One region of the Companilactobacillus sp. HBUAS59699 genome, then DNA from elsewhere that is predicted to be linked to it. Evidence: predicted binding sites of a transcription regulator. Region 1 holds the regulator's gene; each other region holds the start of a gene.

Region 1 (7,987 bases):
CAAACTACTCAACCAGAGGAAGAATCTGAAGACTCTGATTCTGGTGATTCCGAAGAAGAAACTGAGCCAAAGGATGATATTAAAGAGTATGACGAGGGTCTTAAAAAGAGTCGTAACTCCTTTGGGGCTCGTTTCAATCGCTTCTTAGCTAACTTTAGAAGTGTTGACGAGGAATTCTTCGACGACTTAGAGGAATTACTTATTGAATCTGATGTTGGTTACGAAACTGCTTTGAAATTATCCGATGAATTACGTGAAGAAGTTAAGTTGGAAAATGTTAAAAAGCGTTCTGACGTTTCTGATGTAATCGTTCGTAAATTAGTTGATATGTACGATGAAGAAGGCAAAGAAGAAGACAATTCTTTGAAGTTCAGTACAGATAGGACACCAACCGTATTTTTATTTGTCGGTGTTAACGGTGCTGGTAAGACCACTACTATTGGTAAATTAGCCCATAGATACCAACAAGAAGGTAAAAAAGTTCTCTTAGCCGCTGGTGATACATTTAGAGCTGGTGCAATCGAACAATTACAAGAATGGGGCCGTCGTGTCGATGTACCAGTTGAAGCAAGTAAGCCTCAAACTGATCCGGCCTCAGTTGTTTATGATGCCGTTCAACGTGCAATGAAAGAAGACTTTGATATTTTGCTAGTGGATACTGCTGGTCGTCTTCAAAATAAAGAGGGATTGATGCGTGAGCTTGAAAAGATTAAGCGTGTGATAACTCGCGAATTACCAGAAGCTCCACAGGAAGTGTTGTTGGTTCTCGATGGTTCAACTGGACAAAACGCTTTGAGCCAAGCTAAGCAATTTAACGAAACAACTGATGTAACAGGGATTGTTTTGACAAAGATCGACGGTAGTTCACAAGGTGGAATTGTTTTGCCGATCCGTAATGAGTTGCATATCCCAGTTAAGTTAGTAGGACTTGGCGAACAGATGGATGATCTACGTGACTTTGATCCTGAGAAATTTATTTACGGATTATTTAAGGAATTGATTGTTGGCTCTGGTAAATAATTATGGGAATCGATGAGACTACCAAAATAAATTTGTTGTATAATTTTTATCATTCTTTATTGACTAAGAAACAAAATCAATATATGAATTTGTACTATGTTGAGGACTTTTCACTCAGTGAGATTGCTGAACAATTAGATGTATCTCGTCAAGCAGTAATGGATAATTTACATCGGTCGGTCAGTTTATTAGAGTCGTTTGAAACTGAAATTGGTTTAGTTAAGAAGACCCAAGAAATAGATGATATCGCTAGTAAACTGGACCAAATTGTTTTGAATAAGTATCCTAAAGATAAAGAATTGCTAGATTTAGTTAAACGAATTTCAAAAATAAATGAAAAATAATAGGAGTAAGAGATGGCTTTTGAAGGATTAAGTGAACGACTACAAAAAGTTTTTTCTTCACTGAGAGGTAAAGGAAAACTTTCAGAAGATGATGTTCGTGCTGTAATGCGTGAAGTAAGAATGGCCTTACTTGAGGCTGATGTTAACTTTGACGTTGTTAAAGGTTTCGTTAAACAAGTTAGAGAACGTGCTTTAGGCGCTGAAGTAATGGACAGTTTGACACCTTCTCAACAAGTAATCAAGATTGTTGACGATGAGTTAACGAAGTTAATGGGTGAGGAAGCAGTCCCTCTAAATAAGGCACCGCACATTCCAACTATCATTATGATGGTCGGTCTTCAAGGTGCTGGTAAAACTACAACAGCTGGTAAATTAGCCAAGTATTTGATGGCTAATGATAAAGCTCGTCCATTGTTTATTGCTGGAGACGTTTATCGTCCTGCTGCGATCGAACAATTGAAAGTTGTTGGTGAGCAAGTTGGTGCTCCCGTATACGATGAAGGTACAGATAAAGATCCAGTAGAAATTGTTCGAAATGGATTAAAGCAAGCTGAAGAAAACAAAAATGATTACGTAATTATCGATACTGCTGGACGTTTGGAAATCGATGATAAGTTGATGGACGAACTTCAACGTATTAAGGATTTAGCTCATCCAAACGAAATCTTGTTCGTTGCTGATTCAATGACAGGTCAAGTAGCCGCTAAAGTTGCTCATGGATTTGATGAGCAATTAGATATCACTGGTGTTGTATTAACTAAGTTAGATGGTGACACTCGTGGTGGTGCCGCACTTTCAATTCGTTCGGTTACGGGTAAACCAATTAAGTTTATTGGTCAAGGTGAAAAATTAGATCAATTAGATGTTTTCCATCCTGATCGAATGGCGGATCGTATCTTGGGAATGGGTGATATGCTCACTCTTATCGAGAAAGCCCAAAATGATTACGATGCTAAGCAAGCTGAAGATATGGCTGAAAAAATCAGAGAAAACAGCTTTGATTTCAATGATTTCATTGACCAAATGGATCAAGTTCAAAAGATGGGACCGCTTGATGAAATCATGAAGATGATCCCTGGTATGGCAAATAATCCACAATTAGCCAATGTTAGTATCGGTGAAAAAGATATCGATCACTTGAAGGCAATCGTCTATTCAATGACACCTCAAGAACGTGAGAATCCTGATATGTTGAATCCATCACGTAGAAGGAGAATTGCTAGTGGATCTGGACGTAATATTCAAGAAGTTAATAGAATGATCAAGCAATTCAAACAATCACGTGACATGATGAAACAAATGAGCAAAGGTAATATGAACGGCTTAGACCAAATGATGGGCGGAGGAATGTCCGGAAAAATTGGTAAGATGGCAATGCGTTCGATGGTTAAAAAACAGAAAAAGAACAAAAAGAAGCGCTTGAAGAAGATCAAACGTTTTAAATCAAAATAAAATGCGAGGTGTAAAGAAAAAAACTTTACACTTCTATTTTTTTTGTGTATACTAACAAAGTTAAGTATTTAGGAGGAAACAGAATGTCAGTTAAAATTAGAATGAAACGTATGGGTAGTAAGTTAAGACCATTTTATAGAATCGTTGTTGCTGATTCACGTGCACCACGTGATGGCCGCTTTATCGAACAAGTTGGTTACTACAACCCAATTACACAACCAGAAGAAATCAAGTTGGATGATGACAAGATCATGGACTGGTTACAAAAAGGTGCACAACCTTCAGATACAGTTCGCAACTTGCTTAAGACACATGGTATTATGCAAAAGTATCATGAAAACAAATATTCAAAATAATGAATAAAAAAAGTGGGATCAGATAAAACTTAGTTTTGTCAGGTCCTATTTATTTATCATGGAGGAGCCAATGGCCGAAAAATTATACAGAGTGGGAACAATTGTTAATACTCATGGTATTAAGGGTGAACTAAGGATCATGCCTATTACTGACTTTCCAGAAGAAAGATTCAAACCAGGAGCTAAGTTGTATCTTCATAAATCAGGAAGTGCTGAAAAACAATTGATCGTTGAATCTTCACGCAAACATAAGAATTTTGTTCTGATCAAGTTTGAAGGGTACGACAATATCAATGATGTAGAGCAGTACGTAAAGTCTGAATTGTTTTCAGATGATGAGGTTAAACCAAAATTAGCTGAAGGTGAATTTCTTTATAGTCAGATAATAGGTCTGGATGTGATTGATCCTGACCTAGGTAATATTGGTAAAGTTAAAGAAATTATTGAATTAGGCCCCAACGATGTTTGGGTTGTAAAGGGAACAAAATATAAAGAAGTTTTAGTTCCTTATATTGATGATGTTGTAAAAAAAGTGGATCTCGATAATCAAAGAATTGATGTTGAGATTCCGGATGGATTGATAGACTAATGGATATTACAATTTTAAGTATTTTTCCAAGAATGTTTCAGTCGCTGGATGAATCGTTGATTGGTAAGGCGCAAGAGAAAGACTTGGTCAATATTGACGTAGTTGATTTCCGTGATTTCACTACTGATAAACAAAATCACGTTGATGATGCACCATATGGTGGGGGAGCAGGGATGTTACTTCAAGCACAACCGATCTATGATGCTATGGACTACGTTGAAAAACAAAAACCTGGTAAGAAACGTGTTGTTTTGTTAGATCCAGCGGGTAAAACATTTGATACAAAGATGGCTCGTGATTTTGCTAAAGAAGACCAGCTGGTTTTTATTTGTGGACATTATGAAGGATTTGACGAGAGAATCAAAGACTTAGTAACGGATGAAGTTTCTATTGGCGATTATATTTTGACTGGTGGAGAACTTCCCACAATGAGTATGATCGATGCAACATTAAGATTTGTACCCGGTGTGCTAGGTAATTCGGTATCGGCTGAAGATGAGTCTTTTTCAAACGGATTATTGGAATATCCTCAGTATTCACGCCCTGCCGATTTCCGTGGCAAAAAAGTGCCAGATGTGTTAACTAGCGGTAACCACGAGAAAATCCGCGTATGGCGCTTAAAACAAGCTCTTAAGAAGACATTAGAGCGTCGTCCGGATTTATTAGAGACGGTCGCTTTGTCAGATGAAGAGAAAAAATTATTACGAGAAATAAAATCAAAAAAATAGTTTACACTGAAATATAAATAATGTATCATTGTAAGAGTGTTTGAACACATATTAACGATATTCCGCTGTGCACCATTGAGGATGTATAAGAGTGTCGAATAGGGAGAAATTTTTTATGAATAAGTTAATTCAAGATATTACATCAGAACAATTACGTTCAGATATTCCTGACTTCCGTCCTGGTGACACAGTTCGTGTCCATGCCAAGGTTGTTGAAGGTTCACGTGAACGTATCCAATTGTTCGAAGGTGTTGTAATTAAGAGACACGGTGCAGGAATCAGTGCTACATACACTGTTCGTAAGATCAGTAGTGGTGTTGGTGTTGAAAGAACATTCCCACTAAACACACCTCGTGTTGAAAAGATTGAAGTTATCAGACATGGTCGTGTACGTCGTAGTAAGCTATATTACCTACGTGATCGTAAAGGTAAGGCTGCACGTATTAAAGAACGTCGTCGCGATATCTAATATTGCAATCAAAAGATGCCCTCGAGGCATCTTTTTTTTACAAAAAAAGTTCTAAGCAAAGATGATCATCTTTACTTAGAACTAATTTAAGGTTGTGTTGATTAAAATATTTGTGAACGATATAGTCCAACGACTTTTCCAAGAATTTCAACATTATTGAGAATTATTGGATCCATAGTATCGTTCTCTGGTTGTAAACGATAGTGACCATTTTCACTGTAGAATCGTTTGCAGGTAGCTTCAATGTCTTCAGTCATAGCAATGACTATTTCGCCGTTATTAGCTGTATTTTGTTCGTGGACGATTACTTGATCACCATCGAATATTCCAGCGTTTATCATACTTTCACCATGAATATCCAGCATGAACAATTCACCAGAATCACGGTTTAAGTCAGGTGGAATGGGGAAATATCCTTCAGGATTACGTTCAGCTGTAATTGGTTGACCAGCAGCAACGGCACCTAAAATAGGAATTTGTTTAGATTTGACCCCAATGGAATTTAAACCGGCGACTGTAAGTTCAATTGCACGTGGCTTAGTTGGATCACGTTGTAAATAGCCTTTCTTTTCAAGTCTAGAAAGATGACCATGAACAGTTGATGTGGAAGAGAGATCTACTGCTTCGCAAATCTCTCTGACTGTTGGTGGGTATCCATGATCATCTAAATAATCATGAATACATTGTAAAATTTGGGATTGTTTAGAGCCCTCAGCTTTTGACATTAGAACACCTCATTGTTAGTATCTTATTTAGATTGTATCAGAATGGTGATATAAATTCAAACAAGTGTTCGGTATGTATTTAGGAGATAATATAGAATGAAAGAACAAGAAGAACTCATTGCCAAGATCAACGAATTGGCACACAAATCAAAGAATGGTGGTTTGACACACGAAGAAGAGGAACAACAAGCAAGTCTTCGTAGAAAATACTTAGAGAACTTTCGTGCAAGTTTTAGATCTCAAATCGAAATGATGAGAGTCTATGACAAAGAAGGCAAGGAAGTTACACCTAATAAAGTAAAAGAAATTCAACGTAAAAAAGGATTACGTGACGATTAGTCTTTTAATTATATTAATTCTTTTGTATCATTATAAGATGTACGGAAAGGGTGAGAACAAGATATGGGAATAACAATCGCAGTTGGAATTTTAGCTTTACTAGTTGGATTGATTATTGGTTTCTTCGCTGCCAGATGGTACATGAAGAAATACTTCGAAGATAATCCACCAATTAGTCCTGAAATGATTAAACAAATGATGGCTCAAATGGGACAAAAGCCTTCACAAAAGAAGTTAAATCAATTGATGAGCTCAATGAAAGCACAACAAAAGAGAGAAAACAGCAAAAAGTAATTTTTTGTATGTTTAATTTAAATAGGTTGAATAAGATTATTAAATTAATCTTGTTCAACCTATTTTTTTTGTATTCATTAACGATTATCTAATAAACTACGAACTATAATTATTATTAATATTTAATATTTTCTTTTTTAAAGCGAATTCACGAATGATTATTAAAATTATAGATAATAATGTACGTATTTAGCTTGAAAATTAAAATCATTGCTGATAAACTTTGATTACTAATTGGAAAGGGTAAACGAATAATGAAAGATGTTGCAATAATTATGGGTTCAATTTCAGATTTGAAAACAATGGAGAGAACCATTGAAACTCTTGAACAATTGGAAGTTAGTTACGACGTAAAGGTCATTTCGGCACATCGAATGCCACAGGAAATGCTTGACTTCGCGATAGGAGCCGCTGCCAATCATTACAAGGTTATCATTGCTGGTGCTGGTGGTGCCGCACATCTACCGGGAATGGTTGCTTCTTCAACAATTCTTCCGGTTATCGGTGTACCCGTTAAATCAAATGCACTAAGTGGAATGGATTCTTTGCTTTCCATCGTTCAAATGCCAAGTGGTGTACCGGTAGCAACCGTAGCGATCGGTGATGCAGGAGCCACTAATGCTGCAATTTTAGCTACTAAAATATGTGCATTGGAAAATAAGCAATATGCTATTAATTTGATTGATTACCAAAATCAAATGCATGACAAATCAGTAGAAAGTGGGAAAAATCTTGAATAAACAATTTCTCTCTGGTTCGACGATTGGAATAATCGGTGGAGGTCAGTTGGGACAAATGATGGCGTTCTCTGCTAAAGAAATGGGCTACAAAGTAATTATTTTGGATCCACAGGATAATTGTTCGGCAGCACAAGTGTCAGACGCACAGATAGTTGCAGAATACGATGATTTAGAAGCACTGATTGAATTATCCAAGAATGTTGATGTTTTGACGTATGAATTTGAAAATGTCGATGCTGAAACAATAAACGAAGTATCGAAGTATACGTATATACCTCAAGGAACAAAGGCATTGACTGTTACACAGAACCGAACCTTGGAAAAACAATTCCTTGAAGAAAATAATTTTCCAGTCGTTCCACATGCAATTGTAGATAATATGGAAGACTTCGAATCGGCTTCACTGAGGATCGGATTTCCATCTATTTTAAAAACTACTCGTGGCGGTTACGACGGAAAGGGACAGCTTCGTCTAAGTGATACTTTACAAACTGGAATTAGTGAGTTAGTTAGTTCTGGTGAATGCATGTTAGAAAAAACAATTGAATTGAAAATGGAAGTGTCAGTAGTTATTTCTCGTAACGGCTCAGGAGAAACAGCAGTTTTTCCAGTAATTGAAAATATTCATCGTGAAAATATCTTACATTTGAGTATTTGTCCAGCAAGAATCAATGATGAATTGAGTAATGAGATTCATCGAATTGCAGAAGGAATATCGGAAAAACTCGAACTAATTGGCACGATGTGTGTAGAATTTTTTATTTCTGAAAATAACGAGTTGTTTGTAAATGAAATTGCACCTCGACCACACAATTCTGGACATTTGACTATCGAGTCATGCAATATTTCACAGTTTAATGCACACATTCGCGGTGTATGTAATCTGCCCATGCCATCAATTGAACAGTTTAAGCCAGCAATAATGGTTAAT
Region 2 (7,987 bases), 180 kb from region 1:
TGGAACTTCTAAAGATCCTGATTACAAGTATTCAATGTACTTTGGAAAAGACAATCATTTTGTACAGGACATTATTAGTTCTAATGGTTTTGCTGGTCGTTTCACTGAGCGAGGAACTTATGAGATTTCTAAATCAGGCGACATAACTATGAATATCGTCAGTGTAACGGAAGAAAGATTTGATAGTGATGCAGCTTTGTCTAATGGATCTGCCCCAATCAGTATTGTTCAACGAGAAGGCAGTACATTGAATGCGGCTGAAGATCACGCAATTAAGATCAAGAATAAGCAAACTTATCTCTTGGGTACAGTTAATAAGGTTAAGCTTTATCAGACTGACAAGCAGACTGTTAATTATCGTAAGCATTATCAGTCAGAGATGAGTAAGTACAATAATTCTTATGGTAAGTTCTCAAATCACGGATTCACATCCAACGGTATGGACACACCAATGAATGCCATTGCTTTCAAAGGTAGTAATTTTATTTGGAGATACGGTTATCAAGATGAGGATGCTGATAAAGATTCGGCTGTAATGGCAGTATTTGAAGGGACATATTCTTACGATTCAAGTAGTCAAATTATGACATTGAATATTAATAGGCAATCAAATGCATATTATGGTAATTTAATGAGTCTAAGTGGATTTGAATATCAAAAATCTGGTGGTCCATTAGCTGGTAAGACTTTGAAGTTAAGATATAGCAACAACGACCTCACTTTAGTTGGTGCAAGTTTCAAGAGTTGGAAGATGGAAGATAACTATCCAGATGATGCTTCTCAAAGCCAACCTAAGTATGATGATTATGCTAATAGTTATTCTGTTTCTACCTTTGGTTCACAGATGCATAAGGCTTCAGAAAGTGATTCTAATAATTCAGAATTTAGTTCGGCTGAAGAATTTAGAGATTATATTATTAGTACAGGGCAACTTGATGGAGATGAGGATGCGTGGAAGGCGTATGATGGGAGTTTTGGAATAGAAAAAGGTGATAAGTATACGGTAACTGATTCTGACGATACTGATCCTCAAGATACATACGAAGTCTCTGCCATATATTCTCTGTATTATGATAATACCGTTACTTATCATGTAATAATTTATGGAACAAATGGAAAAATTTATATGGGTAATCCAGTCGGAATTCTTCGTCTGGTAGATCCGGAAGAAGACTAAAAAAATCGAGGCCATTACTCAGTAAAATTAGTAATGCATTGAAATTAAGGAATTAAATATATGAAAAAGTTTTTAAAAAAAGTTATAAAGTACCTAGGGATCTTTATAGCTATAATTTTAGTTATGTATTTCATTTTGACCAGATTTTTGAATGGATTTTCGAACTTATATGATACAAATCAAATTGTGGGGCATACATTTGAATCAAAAGTTATACATTTGCATATGAAAGATAAAATCCATTTTTATAAAAATGGTAATTATATTAGAGTGCAGGATGAAGACGGAGGATTAACACGCCTTATAAGTAAGGGAAAGTATAAAGTTAATAAAAATAGAACAATAAGCCTAACTTATTCGACAAATATTGAGGAAACATTTTCTAAAGATGATAGGAAGAGCAAAAGTAAACAGCCAATATCAAGAAAAAATGGATTGTATTCTAAAACATATGAAGAGCAATATGAAATAAAGAAACATTATTTAAGAGCAATCAGCTATAATTCTAGCTTTGATAGATCTTACCCATCCAAGTCTCAACCTGAAAAGTTAATATCAATATTACATAACGACACTCAAAATTATAGAAAAAAGTATGATGGTTTATCTGGCAAATCATTTGTGGACAAGAGTTCAGCAAGAAACTATATATCTTTTAAGAATAATAAATTTTTATGGCATTACGAAAAAGAGATTAGTTATGACTATTATAAATTTATGATTATAGAAGGTGACTATAAATTAATTAATGATAAACTAAAACTATGGAATATAAAAATATCATATGTTTATAATGGACATTATGATGACATAATCCAGGGTGAATATACAAGTGCAAGGTTTATGAAAAACTTCTATGAAGCTAATTTCACTGTTGATCATGATACTGTTTTATCGATGACAACAAATATACCTGGATTCTATACGGAAGACTTGTATTATGATCCTGAAAATACGGATAGTGATGATTATAAAGAAGCTTATGCAGAATATGGCGATTTAGGGAAACTATATGATGACATGTCGTTAGTTATATATCATAATGAATAAGCTATTAAACATTTGACCTTACTAACAGTTTATAAAATATTAATATTATGAGATAATTTAAATGTCTTTCGTGTCGTTTTTTTAAATGATATTCGTTAAAGTATGAATAAAGGAGAAAAATTATGCCACTAGTACACATCGATCTAATCGCCGGACGCAGTCCTGAACAACTCAAAGGTATGGTAAAAGACGTTACAGATGCTATTGTAAAAAACACAGGTGCACCTGCAGAACATGTTCACGTTGTATTGAACGAAATGGAAAAGGAACACTACGCTGTTGGTGGCGTTTTGAAGAGTGATGAATAAAAAATAAGACACCTTCTGGTGTCTATTTTTTTACGCTTTTTATGGATCGTATATTTAAAATTACTACTGAATCCTGATCAAAATTAGCCCGTCCCTTTAACCAATCGATGTCTTGAAGATATCCCTTAAAATGTTCATAGTATCCAGAGGTATCGTTGAAGTAATTTACTTCTACTTTTGAAGAATGAATTTGTAAATATTTTAATTGCCTGATGATATGTTTTTCATCGTCAGTACTGGTGTATTTCTTTCGCCTATAATCTTCAGCCTTTTCTTTGATCAAATCATTGAAACCTTCCAATGCACCGAAGGGAGCAAACTGTGCTGCACGATCCAATTGATTCATCGCTAAGTGACGTTTGGATTGATGATAGGGGATGTTCATAATGTCTTGATACGAGGAAGTATCGTTAAATATTTTTTGCTCAATTAAATCCTTTTCATTCATCAAGCGTGATGTCCTCCAATCTGGTTGTTTCTCTCTATTGTAGTAGAACCTTCTTCTAGGTCAGATGCCTTTATAATGATATTACGATTATTAAATCTTTTTTGAAGCTTTAAAATAGTTTCTTGAATGATACGGTCTTGCTCACGCTTTGATTGATTTTGTTTTTCTTGAATTATTTCTTGTTCTGGATTACCAAAAAGATTGATTTGCTTAAATTTTTGATCTTTCAGAGCGGCAGTTTCGTTAATCAAATTAGCTGCAGTTAAGGTAACTCTGCGAATCAACATCTTTGGATTAACAAGGTCCTCGTATATTCTTTTAAAAGTATTGCGTAATTCAAGTGACGATGATGTGGCAACGTCTAATTTCACAAAAGTGTGATCAGGTTTGGGAGTCTTTCGACCATAATAATCAGTAGTTAGTTTACCAGTGAAATTATTCGTTTGAAGACTAGTGATATCGTAATCGATAATTAAGCCGATTCGATCAGTGACAGCTTTCTTTTGGACTAAATCTAACGCTAAGTTATCACTCATACCACGAACAATTTTTAAGCCGTCCTTAAATGAGGTTGGTTTCATCAGTACTTGACTGGAATATAAACCGTGATTGTCAGATCGGTAATTTTTTATATCAGCCATCGTAGCCGACTCGTGTCCCCAGGCGTGATCAACGATTAGTTCAGCGTTCTTACCAAACTCATGATAAATTATTTCTTCATTTTTAGTATCCGAAAGAGAACCTAAAGAACATCGAGCAATATCGCCCATTGTATATAGTCCTAATTTTTCCAATCGTTTGGCAGTCCCACGCCCAATTCTCCAAAAATCAGTCATAGGCTGATGAGCCCATAACAGCTTTCGATATTGTTGCTCATTCATTTGAGCAATTCTGACACCGTCACTGTCTCCAGGGATGTGTTTTGCGACAATATCCATAGCTACTTTGGCTAAGTACAGATTAGTTCCAATACCTGCAGTCGCTGTAATGCCGGTCTCCGCTTGAATTTCTTGAATAATATTTTTAGCTAAAGCATGGGCAGTGGTATTGTGATGCTCAAGATGTTCTGTCACATCCATTAAAACTTCATCAATGGAATAAACGTGGATATTTTTAGCGGAGATAAAACGTAGATAGATTCCGTAAATCTCTGCACTCTTGTGCATATAAAAGTTCATTCGCGGTTTAACAACTTTATAGCCAATCTTTAGTGTTGGTGAGTTGAGTAAATGATGACGATTTATCGAAGAGTATTTTGTTAAATAATGTGTAGAGCTTAGTCGTTCTCGATTTAATTTATTGACGATTTGTTCAACTTGAAATAATCGCGGACGACCAGGAACACCGAATTTCTTGAGTGCAGGAGAAACAGCAAGACAAATAGTCTTGTCGGTACGTGAGTTATCGGCGACAACTAGATTATCGTTAAGAGGATTCAAGTCGTGGGTGACACATTCAACAGATGCATAAAATGATTTTAAATCGATAGCCATATAAGTACGTTGTTTTGTCATTGGCGGTCCTCCTTTACGTCCAGTACGAACATACGTTCATATACAATATTGTATCATTTTTTGATTGTATATGCTCAAAATAATATAATGAAATTCGTATAAGTTAGGAGATATTATGTTAGATTCTGTTTTACCAAATAAACATCTTACTGCAGAACAACAAGATGTTTTTAATGAAATATTAGAGTTTTCGCGTGAGAATTTAAATCGCGGAAGTAAAGGGCTATTCCAATTGAATGGTGATGCGGGAACAGGTAAGAGTGTTATTTTGACACAACTGTTTTTAAATATTGAATCCTCAGCCAAAAAGGATCGAACTGATAATTATTTTTTAGTTAATCATTCTGAACTATTGAAAGTCTATCAAGATAATGCCGGTAGTTTTGCGGAATTACGTAAGAATCGATTTTTGCGACCAACTACCTTTATTAATCGAATGAACAAAGAACACAAGATTGCTGACATAGTCGTGATAGATGAAGCACATTTATTGTTGAGTGAAGCTGACAGGTACAATAATTTTGAGCAGCATAATCAGTTAGAAGAAATCATCAAATTGGCAAGGATAGTTGTGATTGTTTATGATGAACGACAAGTTTTGAAGCTGAAAAGTTATTGGTCACAGCGTGTGATCGATAATCTAGTCAAAAAATTCAAATTACAATATAAGCTGGCAACATTACGTGTTCAGATGCGCATGCAGGCGCCGCGTTCAGTAATAAAGTGGATCAATGACTTAACTACTAACTTACAGTTAGATTCTATTGCGTCTAAAAATTCTGACTACCTTAGTGGTTTTGATAGTAATTATGAATTCAGAATATATAATGATGCTGAAAAAATGTATCAGCAATTGCGTCGTGATAATGATAAATATAAGAAGTCTCGAATTGTAGCAACAGCAGACTATCCATCAACTCTTGACGGTAAGAAGCATTATGTTAATGAAGGAAAGTTCCATCTTCCTTGGGACCAATATAACTATGATCGTACAACTTGGGCTCAAAAGGATACAACTATTAATGAAATAGGTTCGATTTATACCGTACAAGGATTTGACCTTAATTATGTGGCAGTGATAGTTGGTCCATCGATCGAGTATGCAGGTGAGGGGAAGATAAGAATTAATATCGATGCATATGAAGATCAAGAGGCATTTAAGAAGAGACACGAGAATGATATCGATGATACTGATACGGCTAAAAAATTGATTATTCTCAATTCTATTAATGTGTTGATGAAGCGTGGTATTAAAGGAGTCTATATTTATTTCCACGATGCTAATATTTATAAGTATTTGGAAGAAAGCTAAGGCTTTCTTTTTTGTTTTGGTGAGGTTACATAACTTAAATTATAAGAAGCTGTATTCCTTTCGCTCTTCATAACTATCACACTAAATTTATTACAGTGAATCAAAGCTGTAGTAGGGGAGTTGGAACTGAATGCGGATTTGATTACAACTTTGGTATTTTTCTTTATCACGTTGGTTAATATCAATTCAACCATTAGCTTGATCATTCAATTATTTGTAACGATAATGACATCTCTTTGATTATTGAATCAATGGTCTTGCAGAATCTTTAGGACATATTCTTCAGTCTTATAGTCGATTAATCCAGGTAGGCACACCATAGAATAAATAATAATTATGGATTTTTAACTATAGCTCTTACTATTAATACACACTGTTGCTTAAAGCTGACTTCTCAACATAAAAACTATTAGTGCAATTAACTAATCCAACAGATTGAAGTATTTTTAGGATCAAATGATTTTAAAAATATTTAAGAATCTAATTCAACGTTTTCCAGTACTGTAAGGCTTAGGGCTAAGCAGTAAAACTGAAATACAAATCCAACTGATTTACCGATACTGTAGGATCTACCAATCAATGTGAGTTCACCTCTATTGATTGGAGAATAATATTATTATTTGTGTAAAACTTATTTCCATTTGTATTATAAAATTTGAAACTGTGTTTAAGTTCTACATAAGACGTGTTATAATCTTCTTAAATAAACACCGTGTTGTGATCAACATATTTCGAAATATTCAAGCTATATAAGCAATTAACAAATATAGACTATATGTTGGATTAATAAAAAGGAGTAATAATATGCAGAGATTAACTAAAACAGATGAAAAAATAAAAAAAGCCTTCATCAAATTGATGAAGACCAAAGGCTTTGAACATTTAACTGTCAGTGATATTACTTCGGAAGCAAAAATCAACCGCAGTACTTTCTATGCTCACTATGAGGATAAATATGCATTAGAGAAACATTTTGAAGATGCAATCTTAAATGAACTCAGTGATCGGTTGAATAGTAATCTGGATTCGACTATGAAATACCAAGATACAAAAAAGGGTGTAAAATCTTATCCTGCCATTAATACTATTGTCGACTACATTGAATCTGAGTTTGATTTGATAAAGGTATTAATGAGTAGTACTGGAACTTCTCTTGAAAGTCGTATTAAGAACGTCTTGTATCAAGTTGTTGATCAAGGTCTCTATTTGGCTAAGGGAAATGATAAAATGCTGGATCAAATTCCGAATGATTACGCCTATGAAATTGTGGTTTCAGGAATTTTGGATACGATGAAATTCTGGCTGTTTAAGGACAAACCTGAGAGTAAGGAAGTAATAGTAGATATCATCATGAAAACTCGTTATTTGAGTCCATATGACCTTCTAGGTGTTGATGGACAGTTCGGCAAAGCTATCAAGGTTTGATTTTAAGCTCGTTGATATTATTGTCACTCATTAGTTTCTTTATTTTGTCCAGTAAAGGTTGGTTGTTGTTATAATCCGCAAATGCAATGGCAGTGGTTAAAGCATGACTTAACCGATTGTAGTCAATAGGTGTAGAATTCAACGAATTTTTAGCAGCGTTAAAGTATAGTACATCTGTAAATTCTCCAGTAAAGTATTGATGGAATTTATGTAAACCAATTTCAATCAAATCATTACTGCGATCCAGATTTTGATGTTCCATATACCAGCTGGAAATACGTGTGATCATTAAACGATAATAATAAAATTCATTACTTGAATTGATGATTAAGTTTTCTATATTTGAATATGCTAGATCATAATAATAATTAGTTTTGTCAACTTGATCTTTACTGGAATAAATGTATCCTAGTTCGGCGTATATGATCGTTCCCCAAAATGTTTTGCGGTTCTGTAATAATTCTAATGAATAATTTAATTGGAATACAGCATCGTCGTTATTTTGAATTGATTCAGAATATAGTGCTATTAAGAAATGAAGATGTGCTTTCTCGGAAGAGGGGAGTGTATCTTCTTTTATTGTCTTGATCATCTTGGTTAAATTTTCAGTATTTTTATCTTGTACAGTTTGATCCATTGATTGCAGTTTGTCCGATATTAGATTACTTGATGGCAGTGAGGAGAATTCTGAGAAGACATTATCAAGTGTTAGGTGTAACTTTTGACAGATCGAAATTAGTATATTAATTGAAG
Region 3 (7,987 bases), 250 kb from region 1:
GAATTCATTTAACTTTTACTAAAGAATCAGTTGAAGAGATTGCAAAAATCGCTTACAACCTTAATAATACTAATCAGAACATTGGTGCCAGAAGACTGGCTACAGTTTTAGAAAAGATTTTGGCAGATATTCTATACGAAGGTCCAGATATGCAAATGGGTGATATCACAATTACTCGTGAGTACGTCAAAGAGCAAGTCGGCAAGATTGCTGATGATCAGGATCTATCGCGTTATATTCTCTAGGGGGAAAGATTATGGAAATGTACGAATTAAAGAATGACTTCTTGACCGTTAAGGTCAACTCAAAGGGTGCAGAATTAAGCAGCATTAAAAATGGCAAAGATGCAGAATTTATTTGGCAAGCAGATCCTAAGTTTTGGGGAAGACATGCACCAATCCTATTCCCAATCGTTGGACGTTTAAAAGATGACCATTATTTTGTTGATGGCAATGAATATAAGATGACACAACATGGATTTGCTAGAGATCAAGAGTTTACTTTAGAATCACAAACAGATTCAAAACTTGTCTTAACATTGACAACTAGTGAAGCAAGTCTTGCTAAATATCCATATCACTTTAAGTTAAGTGTTATTTATCAATTAGTTAAAGATACTGTACAAATCAGCTACTTAGTTGACAGTTTGGAAGAATCAGAAGATATGTACTTCAATATCGGTGCACATCCTGGCTTCTCAGTACCATTTGATGATGGTCTTAAATTTGAGGATTATAACGTAAAAGTTGATCCAGCAGAAACAAGATCAAGTATTCCTATCGTGGAACATCAAATCGATCTTGATGGTGAACACAAAGTTGAAGATCAAAACTTCCCAATGAATCGCGAAGAATTCAAGGACGATGCTGTAGTATATCGTTTGAATGATCCAGCTGTAGTGTCGATCTCAAGTGAAAAATCAGATCACAAGATCACTCTTGATACTGGTAACGCTAAGTACTTTGGTATGTGGTCAACTTATCCGGATGCAGGTAACTTCATGTGTATCGAACCATGGTGGGGACTTGCTGATAAGAAAGATAGCGACAATAACTTCAAGACAAAGTATGGTGTGAACAAATTAGCTCCTAACGAACAATTTGAAGCTTACTTTAGCATTTCAATACAATAGAGAATAACAAAAAAAACGACCAAATTAATGGTCGTTTTTTTGTTGTCGTTTATAAGCTAATCCGATAGGAACGAGATTCTCTTTTCCTTTCAACAGACGCTTAATATTAGGTATATGACGTACATAGACGATTATAGTTACAATAACCGCTGCTGTCGTTAGTATCCAGTCGTGTAAGAATATTGAAGCAATGGCGAAGAATAACACAGTGGTTAAACTAGCCACACTTACCATACTAGTTACATAGACAATCGTTGCTAGGCAGATGAAACAAATTAAAAATAGCAAGGGATTGTATGCTAGTAAAATACCAGCACTGGTAGCAACAGCTTTACCACCACGGAATTTAAGAAAAATTGAGAATACGTGACCGATGACGGCAAAAATTCCAATGAATAAAATCCAGTGATGATCGAGCCCGAAGAAGACGGGCATTAGAGCACCTAATGTTCCCTTCAAAATATCGACTATTAGGACTCCTGTACCTGCATATGGTCCGAAGACACGGTATGCATTAGTTGTTCCGACATTTCCACTACCATAGTTAAAGATATTTTTATGGAAAAATACTTTACCAACGATATATGCAGTTGGAAATGAGCCAATTAAGTAGGCTAAAATTGCACAAATGAGAAGTTTCATATAAAAATCACTCTCTAAGTTTTATTTTTTGGTATATTGTAACTCTAAGGTATTTTTATTTCGAATAACAAATACCAACTTAGACATTATCTACTAAAATGACTAAAAAGTAAAAGTTAAAAAAACGAACATATGTTCAAAAAAGATTCTTTGATGTTAAAATATAGTGATATAATAGTAAAATGTCGAGCTAGTAATTAATAAAAAAGGAATGATATAAATGCCAAAATCATCATATGATGATTCGTCGATCCAGATTTTGGAAGGCCTAGAGGCTGTTCGTAAGAGACCCGGTATGTACATCGGATCAACTGATTCACGCGGACTGCATCATTTGGTTTATGAAATCGTTGATAATGCGGTTGACGAAGCACTATCAGGATTTGGAAAAGAAATAAACGTAACAATTAATCGTGACGGTAGTATTACTGTTGTCGATCATGGTCGTGGTATGCCTACAGGGATGCACTCCAGCGGTAAGCCAACAATCGAAGTCATCTTAACAGTGCTTCATGCCGGTGGTAAGTTCTCTGAGAATAGTTACAAGACTTCTGGAGGACTGCATGGTGTTGGATCATCAGTTGTTAATGCGTTATCCGAATGGATGACTGTACGTGTTGTACGTGACCATAAAGTATACGAGGAACGATTCGAAAATGGTGGACATCCAGTTGGTACTTTAAAGAAAACTGGATCTACCAAAGAAGACAGTGGAACAACTATTAGTTTCAAACCTGATGCTAGTATTTTCCAAACTACTAAGTATAATTACGATACTTTGGCTGAAAGATTGCGTGAATCAGCATTCTTACTCAAGGGTGTTAAATTCACTATTACTGATAAACGTGGCGAAGAAGAAAAGAACGACGTTTTCCATTATGAAGATGGAATTCAATCTTTCGTTAAGTATCTGAATGAAGACAAAGATACTATTGGTGGTATTTTTTATGTTGAAGGTACTAATTCCGACATGGAAATTGAGTTCTCCGGTCAATACAACGACGGTTACTCAGAGAACATTATTTCATTCGTAAATAATGTTAGAACTGCTGATGGTGGTACGCATGAATCAGGTATGAAATCAGGACTTACTAAAGCCTTCAATGATTATGCTAGAAAAGTTGGTTTATTGAAGGAGAATAGTAAGAATCTTGAAGGTAGTGATGTTCGAGAAGGATTATCAGCTATTCTTTCAGTGCGTATTCCTGAAGAGATACTTCAATTTGAAGGCCAGACTAAAGGAAAACTAGGCACACCTCAGGCTAGATCAGCCGTTGATCAGCTTGTTTACGAGCAGATGAGCTTTTATTTGATGGAGAATGGTGAACAGGCCAAAACTCTTGTAAAGAAGTCTCTGAAGGCGCGTGAGGCACGTGAGGCCGCAAGAAAAGCACGTGAATCCAGTCGAAATGGTAAGAAAAACAAAAAGACCGATGGATTATTGTCCGGAAAACTTACTCCAGCGCAATCTAAGAATTCAGCTAAGAATGAGCTGTTTTTAGTCGAGGGTGATTCAGCCGGCGGTTCTGCTAAACAAGGTCGAGACCGTAAGTTCCAAGCAATCTTGCCATTGCGTGGTAAAGTTCTAAATACTCAAAAAGCAAAATTAGAAGATATTTATAAAAATGAAGAAATAAATACAATGATCTATACAATTGGTGCCGGCGTTGGTGCTGACTTCAAATTGGAAGATCGTAATTATGACAAGATCATTATCATGACTGATGCTGATGATGATGGTTCGCATATTCAAATATTGCTACTAACATTCTTCTATCGCTACATGAGACCACTAGTCGATTCAGGACATGTCTATATTGCCTTGCCTCCTTTGTACAAGTTACAAAAAGGTAAAGGTGAGAAGACGAGAATGAAGTATTGCTGGACACCTGATGAACTGAAGAGTGCTATTAAAGAAATGGGTAAAGGTTATGACCTGCAACGATTCAAAGGTCTTGGTGAAATGAATGCTGACCAGTTGTGGAATACAACCATGGATCCTGAATCAAGAATTTTAATTCGAGTTAATATTGACGATGCCGCTTTAGCTGAACGTCGTGTAACGACATTGATGGGTGATAAAGTAAAACCTAGACGTGACTGGATCGAAAAGAACGTTCGATTCAACGGAACTGAAGAGGGCGACAATATCTTGGAAAAAGTCGATGAGACGGATCCAATTGATAATAAAATCGTCGATGATTTATTGAATAAGGAATAGGTGATATATATTGGCTAACAATTCTCCTAAAATTCAAGATCTACCGTTAGAAAAAATAATGGGCGATCGTTTTGAGAGATATTCAAAATCAATTATTCAAGAAAGAGCTTTACCAGATATTCGAGATGGTTTGAAGCCGGTACAGAGAAGAATTTTGTACTCAATGTTCGTAGATGGGAATACTTTTGACAAAGGATTTAGAAAATCTGCCAAGGGTGTTGGTAATGTTATGGGTAACTTCCATCCCCATGGTGATTCTTCGATCTATGAAGCAATGGTACGTTTATCTCAAGATTGGAAATTGCGTGATCCTTTAATCGAGATGCACGGTAATAATGGTTCAATGGATGGTGATCCACCAGCTGCTATGCGTTATACCGAAGCTAGATTGAGTAAGATTTCTACTGAGATGTTGCGTGATATCAACAAAGCTACTGTTGATATGGAATGGAACTTTGATGATACTGAAAAAGAACCAAAAGTATTACCCGCAAGATTTCCTAACCTTTTGGTCAATGGTGCTACTGGTATTTCAGCGGGATATGCGACAGAGATTCCGCCACATAATCTGGGTGAAGTAATTGATGCTACTATCAAATTGATCGATAAACCCACAGCAACTTTGGATGACTTGATGGAAATCGTTAAGGGACCTGACTTCCCAACTGGTGGGATTCTACAAGGTGCTGAAGGAATTCGCGAAGCTTATGAAACTGGACGAGGCAAGGTTTATCTTCGTTCAAAGACTTCTATCCAGGAGCTTCGTGGACACAAGTCACAGATCGTTATTACGGAGATTCCTTATGAGGTTAATAAGGCACTCTTGGTTAAGAAAATGGATGAAATGCGTGTCCTTAAAAAAGTCGAGGGTATTGCTGAAGTTCGTGATGAAAGTGACCGTCAAGGTCTATCGATCGTTGTTGAATTGAAGCGAGATGTTGACGCACAAGGTATCTTGAATTATCTATTCAAGAATACTGATCTGCAGATCTCGTATAACTTCAATATGGTTGCTATTGCTGACATGCGTCCACAACAGGTCGGTTTGGTTCAGATCCTTAAGGAATATGTTGAACATCAAAAAGACGTTGTTTTAAGACGCAGTAAGTTTGATATAGATAAGGCTAAGAAACGCCTGCACATTGTTGAAGGCCTGATCAAGGCGTTGTCGATATTAGATAAGGTCATTAAAACTATTCGTGGCAGTAAGAACAAATCTGACGCTAAGAATAATTTGGTCAAAGAATATCAATTTAGTGAAGACCAAGCAGAAGCAATTGTTTCATTACAACTTTATCGTTTAACTAATACTGATGTTACTGAGTTACAAAAAGAAGATAAGGAATTGAATGATCAAATAGCTTCTCTAGACAAAATAATTAATGATCCTGCTACTTTGATGAAAGTAATTAAAAAAGAATTACGTAAGGTTCGTGACACATATGCTGATGATCGTCGTACGAAGATCGAGGCTAAGGTGGCTGACATCGAAGTAGATACTAGTGTTTTAGTTGCTAGTGAAGATGTTCGACTATTGGTAAGTCATGATGGCTATGTAAAACGTAGTAGTTTACGTTCATACCAGGCATCAGATGCGACTGATAACGGGCTTAAAGATGAGGATTATCCAATTCTTGATCAAGAAGTTAATACTTTGGATCACTTATTTATCTTTACTGATAAGGGTAATCTGATCTACCGACAGATCTTCGAAGTTGATGATAATCGCTGGAAAGATACGGGATCTCATTTGTCACAAGAAATTGGTTTGGCAAATGACGAATCTATTTTAAAGGCATTTGTATTTAAGGACTTAGAAGAAAAGGGTACCTTCTTGATTGGTACTAGTGAGAATTACATTAAGCAAGTTGCCTTCAACGATTTACTACCAGGTAGAACATACAAGTCACGTGCTAGTCGTTATAGTAAGTTAAAGGCTGCTGACACCAAAGTCATGGACGTGTACTATGTGCCTGAGGACACAGCTGGACAAGTTTATGTCTTTACTAAACACTCATATGCTTCAGCCTTTCCATTGGATGAAGTACCGGTCGTAGGTAGTAAAGCAGTTGGTGTTAAGTTCGTCAGTCTAAAAGATGACGATGAATTGGCGGGTTATTTCTTTACGACAAATGACAGTGACAAGATAGCGTTACTTACGCAACGTGGTTCATATAAACAAATGAAATTATCAGAGATACCATCTACTAGTCGTGCTAGACGAGGTGTTTTAACCTTAAGAGAATTGAAACGTGCACCGCATAGAGTGGCATTAGTTACTAATATTTCAGGCAATGAAGAACTGTCAGTTGTTACTGATACTAATCAAGAAATTTCGTTAGATGAGAGTTCACATCAAAATGCTGATCGATATTCAAATGGTTCATTTATCATGGATCCAGAGACTGATGGTAATCCAATTAGATTTGTGAAAAATGTAATGGAAAAATAATAAATACAACAAGATTATTTTTAGTTTGTATAGTATGATTGTTCCATGGAATTAGAAATATCTTTTCACAATGATTAGGAGGACGTCTTATTGTTAGACGAAAAATCAAGACGCGTATTTAGTTCTAAAGCATTGAACTATTTTGACGAATTAACAAAAAATATGAGCTATACAAAAACTGCTCAATCGTTAGGAATCACCCAACCAGCTTTGACTCAACAAATCAAAAAAATTGAAAAAGTTGTTGGGGTGCCTTTGTTTTATAGCATGGGCAAGAAAATCTACCTGACCGATGCGGGGACTTCACTTTTGAAGGCAACGCATGAGATCTTTGATGTGATCAATTCAGTTACGGACAAGATTCAACAGGAATCTTCTGATAAGTCTGGTACGATCAGTATCGGCTTATTATCGACTGCTGAGTCAATGGTCATTGAAGATTTCATTGTGGAATACAATCGTATCAATCCAAATGTTGAGATCGACTTGAATCTCTTGACTCGTAAAGAGATTTGGGACCATATTGAAAACAATCGTATTGATTTGGCTATTATGTATTTGCCGGATAAGAACATTAAGAATTGGAAGATTTATAAATCTAAGAAAATCATTAATGATAATATTGTCTTGGTACACAATAATGAGAAGATCTACAAGAAGGGTATTGCCAGTTATAGGGATGCCATTGAGAAGCCATGGGCTGCTTACTTAAAAGACTATTATTTATCTGATTTACTAAAAGAAAGATTTAGAAATGCGTTGGTGGATCAACCGAATGTAGTCGCTAGGTTCTCTTCTCCATATCAATTATTGAAATTCGCGCAGAGTTCAGAAGATATTTACACTGTTTTACCATTGAGTTTTTGCATCGCACATGCATCAATGTTTAAACTTTATCAAACACCACTTGAACCAACGGTATCAAGTGAATTATCATTTGTATATCGGGAAGACAAAGAGAAGATTCCTCGAATAAAGGAATTTCTCGGCGAGTGGGATAATTTCTTAGCTGATAAGAATTATATCGATCGTTTGAAGTCTTCAAGATAAATTAAAAAAGGGGAAATTTAGAATGACTAAGGAAAAAGAATTAGTTTTCGGACACAAAAATCCAGATACAGATGCTGTTGTTGCAGCTATTGCATACTCACATCTACAAAATGAATTAGGTTACAATACTGAGGCTGTTGCTTTGGGTGAACCTAATGAAGAAACAAAATTTGTTTTTGATAAATTTGATTACAAATTCCCAAGAATTATCTCTGCTGCAAACGGTGAAGTTAAGTCTGTTATGCTTGTAGACCACAACGAAAGACAACAAAGTTTGGATGATATTGCTGATCTTAATGTTACACACGTTGTTGATCATCACAGAATCGCTAACTTCGAAACTGCTAATCCTTTGTACTACCGTGCAGAACCACTTGGCTGTACAAGTACTATCCTTTGGAAGATGTACGCTGAACAAAATGTTGAAATTCCAGCTAACATTGCTGGAATGATGGCATCAGCTATTATCTCAGATACACTTCTATTGAAG
Region 4 (7,987 bases), on a different contig from region 1:
TTTTGGGTAAGAAGGATTACTCAGTTGAAGAAATGTTTGCTGTGACGCGCGACGGTTACCATGCATACTTGACTACTAAGTCAGATGGTTATCTTTTCTTAGACGCAATCGTTAAAGGAAAGGAAACTTCATTCAAACAGTTCTATACTGACCTTAATAGTAGTAAAGCCACGGTATTGCGTCACTTGAAACCAGTAAGAGGCTATTTGAAGCGGTTCGGTGTGAGGATCGCTTATGAACCAATGCGTTTTGTCGGTGACGAGGAAGCTATTCGTTTAGCAATTGCGGCCTTGTATTGGAATGCGACAAGGGGAGTTGTCTGGCCATTTGAGGACTTTACAAAGGAAACAGCCTTTAAAGTCGTTGATATTGCGCTGGATAAATACCGCATGAAGCCAACAAATCAAATCACTAAGCTATTTTATGCATATGTCGTTATGGCTCATTTATATAGAATCATTGACGGTAACCATATGCAGAATATGGATGCTCTGAATGTGATCAATTATCCGTTCCCTAACATCTTTGAGGGCGCCAGTGCCATGTTAGAGGGCGATACCGGTAGTCCTAAGGTTAGAGAGTTAAAACGTGCTATCAAGGAAGATGTGAGCTATGAGGAGCAAATGTTCCAATCAGCTGACTTCTACATTCTATTGATGTGTGTTCCAACGACATTCGAAGTTTCGGATGAATATCTACAATCTGTATCTAAACAATTAGTCAGATATAATCCATTATTTGCGAACTTTATTGATGACTTCTTGGAACTTATCCCGATCGATGTGGAACAAGCTATTTCAGACATGGCCTTGTCTCACAAAGAATTCTTGCGTTATAAGTATAATTTGACGACATGTATCATTGGGGTACTTGCCTTAGATCGTAACTACATTGAGATCCTTAATCTATATTCTGGATTTGGAGATGCTATTAGTAAGATCAATGATGAAAATCTTGAAAGCAAGATCAGTTCTACTGTTCAACATTTGATGTTACGTGATAAGTACAATTCACTTAAGGGTAAGTCAAAGGCTATCTCAGAAGCTATTTATGCGATCGCCTACCGCTTCTTCTCACTATATAATAAGAATATTCAAGTAAAGATTTATTTGGAACTAGAGTCATTCTTCCTCGTTTATTCTGATCTTTCAGTTACTTTGCAGTCATTGCCATACGCTAAGATCGTCAGTGATCCGCGCGATGCTGATATTATCGTGACCGCAAATAGTGATAACTTACCGGATGACCAGATGCGAAAAGATGTCTGCATCTATCGTTGGATGTATAATGGCGTCGATGGACAAATGGGTGGCCTATTGAATCTGATCTATAAAATTTGGACTGAAGAAAAAGTTACAGAGAATTCAGATCTTTAGTTTCATTTTGGTTGCTTTTTTTCTGAAAACATATTATGATGTATCTCGTGCGATGAGTCGAGAGCCGTCGAATTAGGACGGCACTTGTGGTAGGGTATCAAGCAACACCCGCAGGATTAGTGGGCGATATCTTCAGAAATTGTGTGAACCAATTATCTGATTACTCATTAGAGTACTACCGTTTAAACCATGGTTGATTATGCCATGGTTTTTTTATTGCTAAAAATATAAAAAAATTTATCGAAGAGGTGAAAAAGATGCGTGCTCAAAGAATTTGGTTATTAATATTGAACATTACTTTTAATATGGTGATGGGATTTATTTTGCCAGTCAATACGATTTTTATTCATAAGAATTTACATGAATCCTTAACTACGGCTGGATTAGCTTTGATGGCTTATTCAATTTTGATGATGGTTGGTAATGCCTTAGGTGGTGTAATGTTCGATCGTTTCTCTAGGAGAGGAACTTTGTATACAGGCTATGTTATTGCAATCGTTTCGTTAATATTCATGTCATTTCACCATGTATGGCCCACATATGCGTTCATGCTGGTTGTTTTAGGATTTGGAATGGGTCTGTCATATACAGCGATTAACGCTTATACGGCTTTTGTGGCCGAACAAATGGTAGGAGATAGTCGAACGATATTCAATATCATGTATTTGGCTGCGAATGTTGGAATCGCGATCGGTTCAACCGCAGTTGGATTCATCTTCAAGCTCAGCATCTTTTTGACTTTCTTTATTCCAGTTCTGTTATTCTTACTATGTATTATTATTTTGTTATTCAGAGGCAATGTTTTGGATCAAACTAACGAGGAAGAACTCGAGCGTGGTTCTCATCAAAAATACGTTAGTTCTGATGTTGAAGATCCAAAGATCAAGATCGGTGCCGGTAGATTCAAGTTTAACTTAGTAATTATTTGTCTATCGATCTTTATCGTTTGGCTAGGTTATTCTCAATGGGACAGCAATATTTCGATCTATATGATCGACAACGGCTTCTCAACCCGTCAATTTGGACTTGTCTTTACTTTTAACGCTGTTTCATTACTAATTATTCAACCAATCATGAATCGTGTTGCATCGAGAGTATTTAAGCTATTAAAGAATCAAATTTTCGTGGGAACGATTATTATGGGATTGTCATTCACCTTGCTTCCAGGAGCAAAGACATACGGAATGTATATCTTGAGTATGCTGATACTGACGATCGGTGAATCGATCGTCTTCCCAACGATCCCAGCATTATTAAGTAAGATGTCAACGAACAAGAATCGTGGGACTTTCCAGAGTTTTTATAGTATCTTCGGTTCTTTAGGACGGGCATTAGGTCCTTATGTGGGTAGTTTAGTTATCACAGTTATGTCATTTTCACATTTATTTATTGCTATTACGATCATGATGATCGTTGTGGCCTTTGCAATGAAGAGTGTTAAAGAATTAGATTAGAGAGTGGAGAAAAACTAATGACGATTATTATTTCAATCATAATCATAGTATTACTTCTGGTCGTTCTAATTCTGAACGCTCTTTTTTTATATCTTCAAAAGCGTGGCTCTAAAGCTTTAGGCGGTACAGCACCGCAGATCAAGCGTGACGCTGGCTTAGACGAACGGACAGAAAAATTTTTGAAGTTAAAAAAAGACGTTTGGACGATCAAATCAAAGTTCAATGGTAATAAGCTAGTGGGCTGGTTTACCGACAATAATGCTGACGTATCAGTTATTTTGGTCCATGGCTTTGCGGTCGACCACAGTTCGCTAGACATTCATGCCCAATTGTTCCATCATTTAGGCTACAATGTTTTGCAGATCGACAATCAAGCTGCCGGTCAAAGTGGTGGCAAGTACATGGGGTACGGTTATATCGAAAGCCGTGACCTGCTTGATTGGATCGACGAACTGTTACGGCATCGTCCCAATGATAAAATAATTTTATTTGGTGCTTCAATGGGAGCCGCAACAGTAATGTTGACATCAGGGGAGTCCTTACCTGATAATGTGAAAGCAGTGATTGAAGACTCTGGTTATACGAGTGCCGAAGACATTTTGAGCTATCATTGTCAAAAACGTTACAAGATCAAAGGTTTGTGGCTGATCAAAGGTGCTTCGATCATTTCTAGAATTCGAGCAGGTTTCTTTTATGGTCAGGCAAATTGCCAAAAAGCACTGGCAAAGAATCAATTACCAGTACTATTCATGCACGGCAAGAATGATTTCACAGTGCCGATTGAAATGGAACGAAAGTTATCCACCTGTGGAAACTTTTCAAGAATGGTTTATGATAGTTTAGGTGTGCATATCAGAAGTTATTATATTGATTCCAACAAATATCAAGCAACTGTGGAAAACTTTTTGGAACACTATCTCTAGGAGGAAATTATGAAAATCAAAGTTAATGATTTTATTGAAAAAGTTACTGAAGGAACATTCGAACAAAATAGTTTAGAGATCAGTAAGGACGATCTTTTGCAAGAATCACCCTGGGCACTCAATAAGGCGAAGGAACAATTGACAAAGGATCTATCCGAAAATAAATTATCGCAAGTAATGATCCACGTGGTTGATGCAGAATTTCCAATCGATTTTTATGTCGAAACAGGTGTGATCAACCTGCCATTTGACGATGCCAAGAAAGTAACTCACTTTTTTGACGATGAGGCGGAAGTAGAGACTAAGTTCTACTTATCGACTCGTTGTGACTATTTGAACGCTTCTAAGTTTCATATTGATTTAATTTCTGAAAATGAAATGAATGATACAGAAATTAAACAAACTATCGGTATAATGAAAGAGAACTATGAAACTTCTGCTGAAAATTTCAAGAATAAGGATGAAAACGAAGCAGAGAAAGAAGATTAATTATGAATTCGATGTTGTTACTATTAGTTATGGGAATAGCAGCGGGTTGTCTTGGTGCCATTTTAGGTATTGGTGGAGGGATGATCATAACGCCAGTTTTGACGATTATGATGGGTCTCGATATCAAATATGCGATCGGTGCTAGTATCATCTCCGTTATTGCGACCAGCTCAGGCTCGACGATTGCCTATTTAAAGGACGATATGCTTAATCTGCGTGTAGCGATGTTTTTGGAGATCGCTACTACGATTGGTGCTATCATGGGTGCCTTACTAGTCGGTTTATTCTCGAGTACTTTCCTGTATGTCTTATTTGGATTTTTCCTATTGTATTCAACTTACAATATGATCCGCAAGTTGATGGATAAGAAGGGCGAATCAATTTATAACGGCGATGATAAGCTCGTTGCTAAGCTTAACTTAGCTAGTACTTATTATGATAAAGCCGAACAAAAACAAGTTGATTATTCGATGAAGAATGTTCCTGGCGGTTTTATCATGATGTGGGCTGCTGGTCTTGCCAGTGGTTTACTTGGTATCGGTAGTGGTGCTTTCAAAGTTATTGCTATGGATACGATCATGAAGATGCCATTGAAGCCTTCAAGTGCAACCAGTAACTTGATGATGGGTGTTACGGCCGCTGCTAGTGCTACGGTATACTTTTTCAATGGATCGATCAGACCTGATATTGCTGGACCATTGGCCATCGGTGTTTTAGTTGGTGCTTTGATCGGTGCCCGTGTAATGCAAGTATTGAAACCTAGAATTATTAGAATGATTTTTGTTCCTATCATTTTGTATATGGGAGTGCAAATGGTTCTTAAAGGATTTGGGGTGAACTTCTAATGCCTGAGAAAAAAACAGATCTTAAGTCAATGCATGAAGAAACGAGACAAGTTGAATTAGTGATCGGTAAGATCCTGCGTATCGGCGTTATAACTTCTGCTATTGTAGTTATGATTGGTATCATTATGTATTTCGTTAATGGTGGCGGAGGTTACGATGGCAGTTTTCCACGAAGATTTGCGGCCATATTCTCCGGAATTGCGGCTGGCAAAGCCTATGCGGTCATTATGCTAGGAATTTTCTTATTGATCTTAACGCCAGTCTTACGAGTAGTCGTTTCGATCTATGCTTTTTATAAAGAACATGATAATTTATACGTTATTATTACAACGGTAGTTTTGATAATTTTGATATTTGCTATGATGATGGGATATCGAAGTTAACTAGAAGATCTCAAATGAGGTCTTTTTTTCTTTGCCCATTTTTTGAAGACAAGTACGAACGTCTGTTTTATAATGTTAGTTGATTTGTATTTTGCTCAGAAAGGAGCTCGTTATGGCGACACGTATTGGTATCAGACAATTAGTGGAATTTGTTCTACGAAAAGGCGACTTGGTTGAGAACAAAGATAGTCAGAATACTGCTCTAGCTGGAGCTAGGATTCATCGTAAGTTACAGAGTGGTCGCTCCAGTGATTACGAGAGTGAAGTTTATTTAAAAAAAATCGTTACTATGAATGATCAAGATTACGTCATCTCGGGCCGTGCCGATGGGATCGAAACGACAACTAATTCGTTACTGATCGAAGAGATCAAGACATCTGATCAAGCGTTTGAAGATATCTCTGATAATACGCATGACTTGTACTGGGGACAAGTAAAAGTCTATGGATACTTACTGCTGCAAGATAATCCTGACTTTGATGAAGTTACTTTGGAGTTGACGTATTTTCAAGTTACAAAAGAAAAAATAACTCGGACTAAAAAAGTCTTTAAACGGGCAGAATTAACTAAGTTCTTTGACGACTTGATCAAGGAATATGAATATTGGCTAACGCTAAGAGCTGATATGCGTCGTGATCGTAATGATTCGATCAAATCCCTACCGTTCCCGTTTCCGAAGTTTCGGACCGGTCAACATGAAATGGCGGGAGCAGTTTACAAGGCAATCAGTTTGCAAAAACGTTTGTTCATCGAGGCACCCACGGGAACTGGTAAGACGATCTCGACTTTGTTCCCTGCAGTCAAAGCAATGGGAGAAGACAAAATCGAACGGTTATTTTATCTGACTGCTAAGCAGAGTACCAGGCACGTAGCTGAAGAAGCTTTGGCACTGATGGCTAAAGACGGGCTGAAGATCAAGAGTGTTACTTTGACTGCTAAGGATAAGATCCGTTTTCCAGAGGAACAAGATGTAGCCCCAGAAGACAATCCTTATATGGTCGGTTATTATGATCGCTTGAAGCCCGCTTTGAAGGACTTACTGACACATGAAGATCTAATCACCCGAGCGACGATCGAAGAGTATGCTCACAAACATACGGTTGATCCGTTTGAGTTTTCACTAGATACGTCACTATTCTGTGACGTGATCATTTGTGACTACAATTATTTATTCGATCCATTAGTTTATCTGCAGAGATTTTTTACAGAACGAAATCTTGAGAATTTCTTCTTGATCGATGAAGTCCATAATTTGGTCAGTCGCTCGCGTGATATGTATTCAGCTGAGATCTCTAATGCTGCTATAACGCCGTTATTAAAGAAGGCCAAAGTCATCAAAACACAAGCTAGTGAAGATCTACAAAAAGAACTAAAAAAAGTTCGTCGTGGATTTAAGAAGTTAGCTGATGGTCTAGAAGAAGAGCAGTTAACTGAACGGATGACAGCTGAACCACCGGAATCACTCTTACGAGTACTGCGTAAATTCACCGACTTTATGACTGATTGGATGGCGCAACAAAAGCCATCGGAATTTTTTACTGCAGTTCAGGACTTTTTCTTTGATTGTCTGACCTTTGTCAAGATCGGTAATCTGTACGATGACAGTTATCAGACGAGGATCGTACTGGAAGATCAACAGGTAGTCGTTAAACAACTCTGCTTAGATCCAAGTGACTTCTTAGATAAGTCCTTGAATATGGGAGCAGGGGCAGTTTTATTCTCGGCTACTTTGTCACCAATGTCGTACTATCAAAACGTTCTGGGAGGTGAAGCTAATAGTCTTGCCTATCGCTTGCCATCGCCATTTCCACCAAAGCATCAAGCTATCTTAGTAACGCAATATATTCGCACAACTTATCGTGAACGTGAGAACAGCGAGTCCGCCATAGTGGCTAGTTTGTATACTTTGATCAAGGCTAAAAAGGGCAACTATTTGTTCTTCTTTCCGTCATATGGGTATTTGAAACAGATCAAAGAAGCCTTTGAAGCGGTCCACCCGTTGGTCAAAACTACCATGCAGGCTAATGGAATGACTAATGAGGAGCGATTGAATTTTTTGGACCAATTTCAAAAAGATCCTGACGAAACGTTAGTAGGTTTTTGTGTTCTTGGAGGGATTTTTTCCGAAGGAATCGATCTTCGAGGTGATCGACTGATCGGTGTGGCTATCGTCAGTGTGGGATTACCAGGCTTGAGTCCTGAGAATAATTTGATTCGTGATTATTATGATCAAGAAAATGGCCAGGGATTTGCGTATGCTTATCAGTTGCCAGGGATGAACAACGTCTTGCAGGCAGCCGGTCGCTTGATCCGTAGCAGTCACGATACAGGAATAATTTTGTTACTGGATCAGAGATTTGCCAGCAGACGTTATACGGAGCTGTTCCCGCCACACTGGCAGTATTACCAACGGATTCGTAATCTTGATCAATTGGTCGCTACGATCGATAATTTTTGGCATCAAACGGAGGATAATAATGAAAACAAAACTGACTCGTAATTTAGAAAGTACCCTCT

The links. The regulator LexA, encoded in region 1, represses DNA repair genes until DNA is damaged. The targets are predictions, from matches to a motif close to CNAACANNTGTTNG.
Region 2: the regulator LexA is predicted to act here: its motif matches at 4,523-4,536, upstream of U8519_RS02075 (Y-family DNA polymerase).
Region 3: the regulator LexA is predicted to act here: its motif matches at 1,900-1,913, upstream of parE (DNA topoisomerase IV subunit B).
Region 4: the regulator LexA is predicted to act here: its motif matches at 5,526-5,539, upstream of U8519_RS10820 (ATP-dependent DNA helicase).

The regions. Positions count from the first base shown of each region.
Region 1 is NZ_JAYKTV010000001.1:212,088-220,074, forward strand. It holds gene ftsY (signal recognition particle-docking protein FtsY) at 1-1,020, shown strand, start outside; gene ylxM (YlxM family DNA-binding protein) at 1,023-1,364, shown strand; gene ffh (signal recognition particle protein) at 1,377-2,816, shown strand; gene rpsP (30S ribosomal protein S16) at 2,900-3,172, shown strand; gene rimM (ribosome maturation factor RimM) at 3,243-3,761, shown strand; gene trmD (tRNA (guanosine(37)-N1)-methyltransferase TrmD) at 3,761-4,489, shown strand; gene rplS (50S ribosomal protein L19) at 4,605-4,958, shown strand; gene lexA (transcriptional repressor LexA) at 5,060-5,683, opposite strand; gene U8519_RS01175 (DUF896 domain-containing protein) at 5,780-6,022, shown strand; gene U8519_RS01180 (YneF family protein) at 6,086-6,316, shown strand; gene purE (5-(carboxyamino)imidazole ribonucleotide mutase) at 6,571-7,056, shown strand; gene purK (5-(carboxyamino)imidazole ribonucleotide synthase) at 7,049-7,987, shown strand, end outside.
Region 2 is NZ_JAYKTV010000001.1:394,645-402,631, forward strand. It holds gene U8519_RS02055 (hypothetical protein) at 1-1,177, shown strand, start outside; gene U8519_RS02060 (hypothetical protein) at 1,238-2,227, shown strand; gene U8519_RS02065 (2-hydroxymuconate tautomerase) at 2,350-2,535, shown strand; gene U8519_RS02070 (hypothetical protein) at 2,558-2,986, opposite strand; gene U8519_RS02075 (Y-family DNA polymerase) at 2,983-4,497, opposite strand; gene U8519_RS02080 (DUF2075 domain-containing protein) at 4,613-5,809, shown strand; gene U8519_RS02085 (TetR/AcrR family transcriptional regulator) at 6,614-7,234, shown strand; gene U8519_RS02090 (helix-turn-helix domain-containing protein) at 7,224-7,987, opposite strand, start outside.
Region 3 is NZ_JAYKTV010000001.1:467,083-475,069, reverse strand. It holds gene hslU (ATP-dependent protease ATPase subunit HslU) at 1-245, shown strand, start outside; gene U8519_RS02410 (aldose 1-epimerase family protein) at 257-1,132, shown strand; gene plsY (glycerol-3-phosphate 1-O-acyltransferase PlsY) at 1,157-1,774, opposite strand; gene parE (DNA topoisomerase IV subunit B) at 1,995-3,995, shown strand; gene parC (DNA topoisomerase IV subunit A) at 4,006-6,447, shown strand; gene U8519_RS02390 (LysR family transcriptional regulator) at 6,538-7,497, shown strand; gene U8519_RS02385 (manganese-dependent inorganic pyrophosphatase) at 7,520-7,987, shown strand, end outside.
Region 4 is NZ_JAYKTV010000006.1:629-8,615, forward strand. It holds gene U8519_RS10790 (helix-turn-helix domain-containing protein) at 1-1,376, shown strand, start outside; gene U8519_RS10795 (MFS transporter) at 1,634-2,830, shown strand; gene U8519_RS10800 (alpha/beta hydrolase) at 2,848-3,753, shown strand; gene U8519_RS10805 (hypothetical protein) at 3,763-4,242, shown strand; gene U8519_RS10810 (sulfite exporter TauE/SafE family protein) at 4,245-5,087, shown strand; gene U8519_RS10815 (DUF1634 domain-containing protein) at 5,087-5,470, shown strand; gene U8519_RS10820 (ATP-dependent DNA helicase) at 5,583-7,970, shown strand; gene U8519_RS10825 (hypothetical protein) at 7,948-7,987, shown strand, end outside.